Regions from separate parts of the Plantibacter sp. CFBP 8804 genome, predicted to be linked through region 2. Evidence: predicted binding sites of a transcription regulator. Region 2 holds the regulator's gene; the other holds the start of a gene.

Region 1 (3,576 bases), on a different contig from region 2:
GTCGGCGCATAGGATGGGCCGGTACCCGGTCACGGATCGAAGGAGCGGCGATGGATCAGCACGAGCACCCCGACGGACGACCTCAGCACCAGGACGGTGCGGTGGACGGGCAGTCGCGCCCGCCGCAAGCCGAGCAGCCGAACGGGCAGCCGCAGCAGCCGTGGGCGCAGCAGCCCCAGGCCCAGCAGCCCTGGTCGCCGTACCAGCCGCCACAGCCCTCCCAGCAGGCCGGCGTCGCGCCGCAGGGCCAGCAGCAGCCGTATCAGCCCCAGGGCCAGCAGCAGCCGTACCAGCCTCAGCCCCAGCAGCCGCACCAGCCTCAGGGTCAGGCCTCCCCGCCACCCACGGACTGGCAGCGCGGCGCCGGCGCGCCCGTCACGCCGCCGACGCACCCTGCCCAGCAGGGGGCGTCCCCCTCGGCGCCTCCGGCGGGTTGGCAGGGCGATCACGCGACCTATCTCCAGACGGTGCCGACGGCGGTCTACCAGGCGCCGAGCCAGGGTGGCTACGCCGCGTACCAGCAGTCGCAGACGCAGACCCCTGCCGCGTCGACCGGGACCTCGCGGAGCACCTGGTCGCTCATCACCGGTGTCGTCGGGCTCGTCGTGTCGGTCTTCGTCGGTTGGGGCTTCCCCCTGTCGATCGCCGCGATCGTGCTCGGGTTCGGAGCCAGGCGTCGCGAGCCGCAGGGCCGAGGTCGCGCCCTCACCGGCCTCGTGACCGGGTTCGTCGGCCTCGCCTGCTCGGTCGGCTGGCTCGTCTACAGCGTCGTCGTGATCATCGGCTACGTCTCGACCTGATCCTCCACAGGCGCTGCGGCCCGGCGGACGCCGTCGGGTCAGGCGTCGGCGGCCGGCGTCACCCGTTCGACGAGCAGCGCACTGTGTTTGCCGGCGATCCTCGTGAGGATGATCGTGGCCGAGCCGTCGCCCTTGAGTGCGAGACGCTTCCGGAACGCCGCGGGGTCGACGTCGACGCCGCGTTTCTTGATCTCGAGGACGCCGATCCCGCGATCACGCATGGTGCGCTTGAGGACCTTCTCGTCCATCGGCAGCCGTTCGAGGACTCGGAAGGTCGTGGCGAACGGCGAGCTCGTCGCGGTGTCGGAGGTCAGGTAGGCGATGCCCTGGCCGAGCATGCCGGCCTCCAACCGGATGGCGAGGTCGCCGATGAGTCGGGCCCGGATCACGGATCCGTCGGGTTCGTGCACGTAGTCGCCGAGCTCCCGCACTGGGGCGTCGTCGGCGTCGGCCTCGGCGTGCAACTCGTGGTGGACGCCGTCCGCGAGGAGGAGCGCGGACCGTCGGACATCCGGACGGGCCAGCGGGCCGAACCAGAGCGCCATCTCGACGAGCTGTCCGTCGACCGACACCCACTGCGCCTCGGCGTCGTCGGGGATGAGGGAGCGGTCGAATCCGGGCCCGAGCTTGACGCCTGTGGGAAGGCGGGTCGCCGCACCGAAGACCAGATCGAGGGACGGGGTGTAGTCGGCGGCACTCGACAGCCGCGCGGTGTCGACGTGTCCTGCGGTGCGCCGCGCGGGATCGAACCAGACCGCGTCGAAGTCGTCGAGGGAGACGTCCTCGGCGGCGGCATTCCGCACGGTCGCCGTGGGGAACGGAGCGAGGTTGTAGCTGGCGATGGCCGCGGTGACCTCGTCGATGTCGACCGCCGTGACCTCCAGGTCGAGCGAGGCCATGGCCATCGAGTCGGCGCCGATGCCGCTGCCGAGGTCGGCGATGCGCGTGAGGCCGGCCCGGGCGAACCGCCCGGCGTGCAGCGCGGCGACGGGAAGGCGCGTGGCCTGTTCGAGCCCGGCCTCGGTGAACAGCATGCGGCCGGCGAACGGACCGAACTTGCCGACGGCCTTCTGCCTGAGCCGCGACTGCGTGAGGACCGCCGCGACCAGCTCGGGGGAGTGGCCCTCCTTGCGCAGGCGCCCGACCAGGCGGACGGCCTCGTCCTTCGTCGGGTAGGGAGGGAGGGCGTCGAGGAGCCTGAGGCCGTCGGCCGTGAGGAGTTCGACGAGTTCCGAACGGTCCATGGTCAGCGGGCCTCGGGCGGAGCTGGATGCATCCGGCAACGGTAGCAGTCGCTGATTGGCACTCGCATTGCATGAGTGCCAGAAGATGCCTACACTGGAATCAGCACTCTCGCAGTGTGAGTGCTAACCACGTCTTCGTTTCAAGAAAGAGGTCAACCGTGTCGGTCTCCATCAAGCCGCTCGAGGATCGCATCGTCATCAAGCAGGTCGAGGCAGAGCAGACCACCGCTTCCGGTCTGGTCATCCCCGACACCGCCAAGGAGAAGCCCCAGGAGGGCGAGGTCGTGGCGGTCGGACCCGGTCGCATCGACGACAACGGCAACCGCGTCCCGCTCGACGTCGCCGTCGGCGACAAGGTGATCTACTCCAAGTACGGTGGCACCGAGGTCAAGTACGCCGGTGAGGACTACCTCGTCCTGTCCGCGCGCGACGTCCTCGCAGTCGTCGTCCGCTAGTCACCAGCGCACGGATCCGGCGGCCCAGGCCGCTCAACAGCCCGAATGGCATTCGCCGTTCGGGCTGTGTCCGTTTCCGGAGGGTGTCGCGGGGAGTCGCGGGTCTAGCCTGGACCAGTGCAGAACCCCAGCGATCCAGCCGACGTCGACATCCACCCCGTCACCGTCGACGGGGGAGACGACCGACGTGCGAGTGTGGCCGTACCCCAGCAGGGGAGCCGGTCCGGACTGCTCTCGGCGGTCGCCGCCTACTGCCTCTGGGGAGCGCTCCCGCTCTACTTCATCGCCCTCGCACCGGCCGGAGCCTTCGAGGTCGTGGCGTGGCGGATCCTCTTCTCCCTCGTCTTCTGCGCCGTCCTCATCCTGGCGACCCGTTCCTGGCGTCGACTGTTCGGCATCCTCCGCCAGCGCCGCATCGTCCTGACGATGGGTCTCGCCGGAGCGCTCATCTACGTCAACTGGCAGACCTACGTGTACGGTGCGCTCAACGGCCAAGTGGTCGAGGCGTCGCTCGGGTACTTCATCAACCCGATCGTGACCGTCTTCCTCGGCGTCTTCTTCCTCCGTGAGCGGCTGCGTCCGGCCCAGTGGGCCGCGGTGGTCGTGAGCGTGATCGCGGTCCTCGTCCTCGCGATCGGGCACGGCAGCGTCCCCTGGATCGCCCTCATCTTGGCCTTCTCATTCGGCCTCTACGGCTACATCAAGAAACTGGTGGGCGGCTCGGTCGACGCCGTGTCCGGGTTGACGCTCGAGACCGTGTGGCTGATGCCGGTCGCGATCGCCCAGCTCATCGCTGTCGGCGTGACCGGTGGGCTGACCATCGGCACCGCGGGCGTCGGGCACGCCCTGCTGCTCGTCGGCGCCGGCGTCATCACCGCCGTCCCGCTCCTGCTGTTCGCGGCGGCGGCCCGCCGCCTCCCGCTCACCTGGATGGGTTTCATCCAGTACTTCGCACCGATCATCCAGTTCGTCGTCGGTGTCGCCGTCCTGCACGAGGCGATGCCGCCGGAGCGCTGGTTGGGCTTCGGTCTCGTGTGGCTGGCGCTCGCGATCCTCACCGTCGACATGCTCGTCGCC
Region 2 (3,576 bases):
GCGCACGCACGATCCGGCCCGGGTGCCGCTCGTCGTGCAGTGGGCTCGCGAGGCCGGCCTCGGCGTCAGCCTGGACCTCATCTACGGGACGCCGGGGGAGACCCTGGCCGACTGGCGCGTCTCACTCGAGACGGCGATCGCCTGCGCTCCGGACCACGTGTCGGCTTATTCGCTCATCGTCGAACCAGGGACGAAACTCGCGCGCCAGATCCGCTCGGGCGTGGTGGGGACCCCCGACGAAGACCTGCAGGCCGATATGTACGAGCTCGCCGACGATCTCCTCACCGAGGCCGGCTACGGCTGGTACGAGGTCAGCAACTGGGCGACGGACGACACGCACCGCTCCCGGCACAACCTCTCCTACTGGACCGGCGAGGACTGGTGGGGTGTCGGCCCGGGCTCGCACAGTCACGTCGGCGGGGTGCGCTGGTGGAACGTCAAGCACCCGGCGGCCTACGCCCAGCGGATCGCGGCGGGGGAGTCCCCGGCCGCCGGCCGGGAGACCCTGGACGACGAGACCCGGGAGCTCGAACGCATCCTGCTGCTCACCCGCACGCGGGACGGCATCCCGATCCGGACGCTCGCCCCCGAGGCTCGCACGGCCGTCGCCGGGCTCATCGCCGAGGAACTGGTCGACGCACGGCAGGCCCTGCTCGGACGGCTGGAGCTCACGCGCCGCGGACGGCTCCTCGCCGACGCGGTCGTCCGCCGTCTGGTCGGCGACTGACCCTGCCCGAGGCGCAGAACAGCCCCGCCCGGCGGACCGGACGGGGCTGTTCTCGTGCGACTCGACGGATCAGGCCTTGATGAACTGGATCGTGAGCGGGTAGCTGTACAGCTCGCCCTTGTTCGCCTTGATCGCGGCGATGATGCTGAACACGATCACCACGACGTAGACGGCGATGATGATGAACAGACCCACGACGACGATCGTCAGGATCGAGCCGACCACGAGCGCGATCAGCATCGTCAGCTGGAAGTTCAGCGCGGTGAGCGTGTGCGCCTTGATGAACGGGCCGCGGTCCTTGAGGACCAGGTAGCCGATCAGCGGCGGGATGAATCCGAAGAAGATCCCACCGATGTGGATGAGCGTCGACCAGAGCTTCTCGTCCGACGGGCTCATGGGCTGAGCGGCGGCGTACGGCTGCTGGTACTGCGGGGCGCCTGCGGGCGGCGGCGGGTAGGAGCCGGCAGCGGGCGGCGGCGGCGCGTAGCCACCGGCGGGCGGGGGCGGGTAGGCGCCTGCGGGCGGCTGCTGCGGAGCTGCGGGAGGGGGCGTTGCGCCGTCTCCTGCAGGCGGAACCGACCCGCCCTTCGCTGGGTCGACGGGCGGCTGAGCGTTCGGATCGGACATCTTCGCACCTTTCACGGAGAGTGATATTCAATTGGTCCAGCTGAGCGTATCGCACCAGGTGTTGCTCATCAGGGACCCACGCCTGCGGCCAACGGTATTCCCGCGGCACGGGGCCGCGCAAGGGACGGCCGCGCGGAGGCCACGATATGATTGGCAGTCAGGGTCTTCGAGTGCTGATGGTCGGCGCTCCGGGGTGGATGACGGGAGGAGATCGAGATGGTGTCGGATCGCGGTCTCGAAGTGCTCCGCGTCATCGTGCAGGACTACGTCGCCTCGCGCGAGCCCGTCGGTTCCAAGACGATCGTCGACCGCCACTCCTTCGGGGTCTCCGCAGCCACCATCCGCAACGACATGGCGCAGCTCGAGGACGAAGAGCTCATCGCAGCTCCCCACACCTCTTCCGGCCGGGTGCCCACCGACAAGGGTTACCGGATGTTCGTCGACCACCTGGCCGATCGCCGTCCGCTGAACAACGCCCAACGGACGGCGATCGAGACCTTCCTCGGCGCGTCCGGCGACCTCGACGAGGTCCTGCACCGCACGGTGCGGCTGCTCTCGCAGCTGACGAACCAGGTCGCGCTCGTCCAGTACCCGATGTTCTCCCGGGCACGCGTCCGGCATCTCGAGTTGGTGAGCGTCACCCCGAACCGTGTGCTCGCGGTCATCATCCTCGACAACGGCCGCGTCGAGCAGCGGCTCATCGAGACGGAGAGCCCGGTCGACGACGACCTCATCTCGCGGCTCCGCTCGCTGTGCAACGAGGCGGTCGCGGGCCGTCCACTCCTCGACGCCCACGACGCGATCGGCGACGTCCCAGCCGACATCGCCGACCTCGATCGCGCGGCGGCCGTCCGCATCGTCGACGCGGTGCGCGAGCAGCTGTCGGCGCAGCGCCAGGACCGCCTCGTCATGGCCGGTGCCGCCAACCTCGCCCGCACCGAGGACGACTTCCCCGGCAGTATCTATCCGGTCCTGGACGCCATCGAGCAGCAGGTCGTGCTGCTTCGGCTCTTCGGTGAGATGGAGTCCGAACGCGACAGCGTGGTCGCCAGCATCGGGCGGGAGAACGCGTCGTTCGGCCTCGAGACCACGAGTGTCCTCGCCGGGAACTACCGTTCCTCTGGTGGCGAAATCGCCCGGCTCGGCGTCCTCGGCCCCACGAGAATGGACTACGCGAGCAACATGGCTGCGGTCCGCGCCGTCGCCAGGTACCTCTCGCGCATCCTCGACGCCGAGTGACGCATCCTCGTCGCGTCCCCCAACACCTTCCGCACCTCGAACGAAAGGCCCTCAGTGGCTGACTACCCCGACCACTACGCAGCACTCGGTGTCGCCAAGGAGGCGACGCCCGAAGAGATCAAGAAGGCGTACCGCCGCCTCGCACGCGAACTGCACCCCGACGTGAACCCGGGTTCCGACGCCTCGGAACGGTTCAAGGAGGTCACGCACGCCTACGACGTGCTGAGCGACCCCAAGCAGCGCCAGCAGTACGACCTCGGTCCGCAGGCTGGTGGGTTCGGTGGCGGCGACGCCGGGTTCGGCGGCTTCGGCGACATCTTCGACACCTTCTTCGGCGGTGGCGGCCAGCAGCGCGGACCCAAGTCCCGTCGCGCACGCGGGGAGGACGCCCTGTTGCGCGTCGAGCTCGACCTCGACGAGGTCATCTTCGGCACCCACCGCGACCTCGAGGTCGACACCGCCGTGCTCTGCAGCACCTGCAACGGCTCCTGCTGCCAGCCCGGCACCTCACCGGTGACCTGCGACATCTGTCACGGCACCGGCTCCATCCAGCGGGCCGTCCGCTCGCTGCTCGGCAACGTCATGACGTCGGCGCCCTGCGGCACCTGCCGCGGCTACGGCACGATCATCGCGACCCCGTGCGTCACCTGCCAGGGTCAGGGTCGGCTCCGTGCCCGCCGCACCGTCTCGGTCGACATCCCGGCCGGCGTCGACACCGGTCTGCGTCTGCAGATGCCGGGGAGCGGCGAGGTCGGCCCGGCCGGCGGCCCGAACGGCGACCTCTACCTCGAGATGAAGGTCAAGCACCACGACGTCTTCAGCCGCGACGGCGACGACCTGTTGTGCACGCTCGAAGTCCCGATGACCGACGCCATCCTCGGCCGCCAGGTCACCGTCCACGCGCTCGACGGCGACGTCGAGGTCGAGCTGCGGCCGGGCGTGCAGAGCTCCGAGGTCATCACGGTCAAGGACCGCGGTGTCAC

The links. The regulator HrcA, encoded in region 2, represses chaperone genes, less so after heat shock. The targets are predictions, from matches to a motif close to TTNGCACTCGNNNNNNNCGAGTGCNAA.
Region 1: groES (co-chaperone GroES) is a predicted target of HrcA. The motif match lies at 2,100-2,126, and genes of this name have one in related genera.

Annotation. Positions count from the first base shown of each region.
Region 1 covers NZ_JACYTU010000018.1:3,057-6,632, reverse strand. The annotation lists gene IFU11_RS17850 (DUF4190 domain-containing protein) at 51-800, shown strand; gene IFU11_RS17845 (class I SAM-dependent methyltransferase) at 839-2,044, opposite strand; gene groES (co-chaperone GroES) at 2,203-2,499, shown strand; gene rarD (EamA family transporter RarD) at 2,695-3,576, shown strand, end outside.
Region 2 covers NZ_JACYTU010000001.1:494,139-497,714, reverse strand. The annotation lists gene hemW (radical SAM family heme chaperone HemW) at 1-727, shown strand, start outside; gene IFU11_RS20115 (DUF4870 domain-containing protein) at 797-1,354, opposite strand; gene hrcA (heat-inducible transcriptional repressor HrcA) at 1,571-2,593, shown strand; gene dnaJ (molecular chaperone DnaJ) at 2,648-3,576, shown strand, end outside.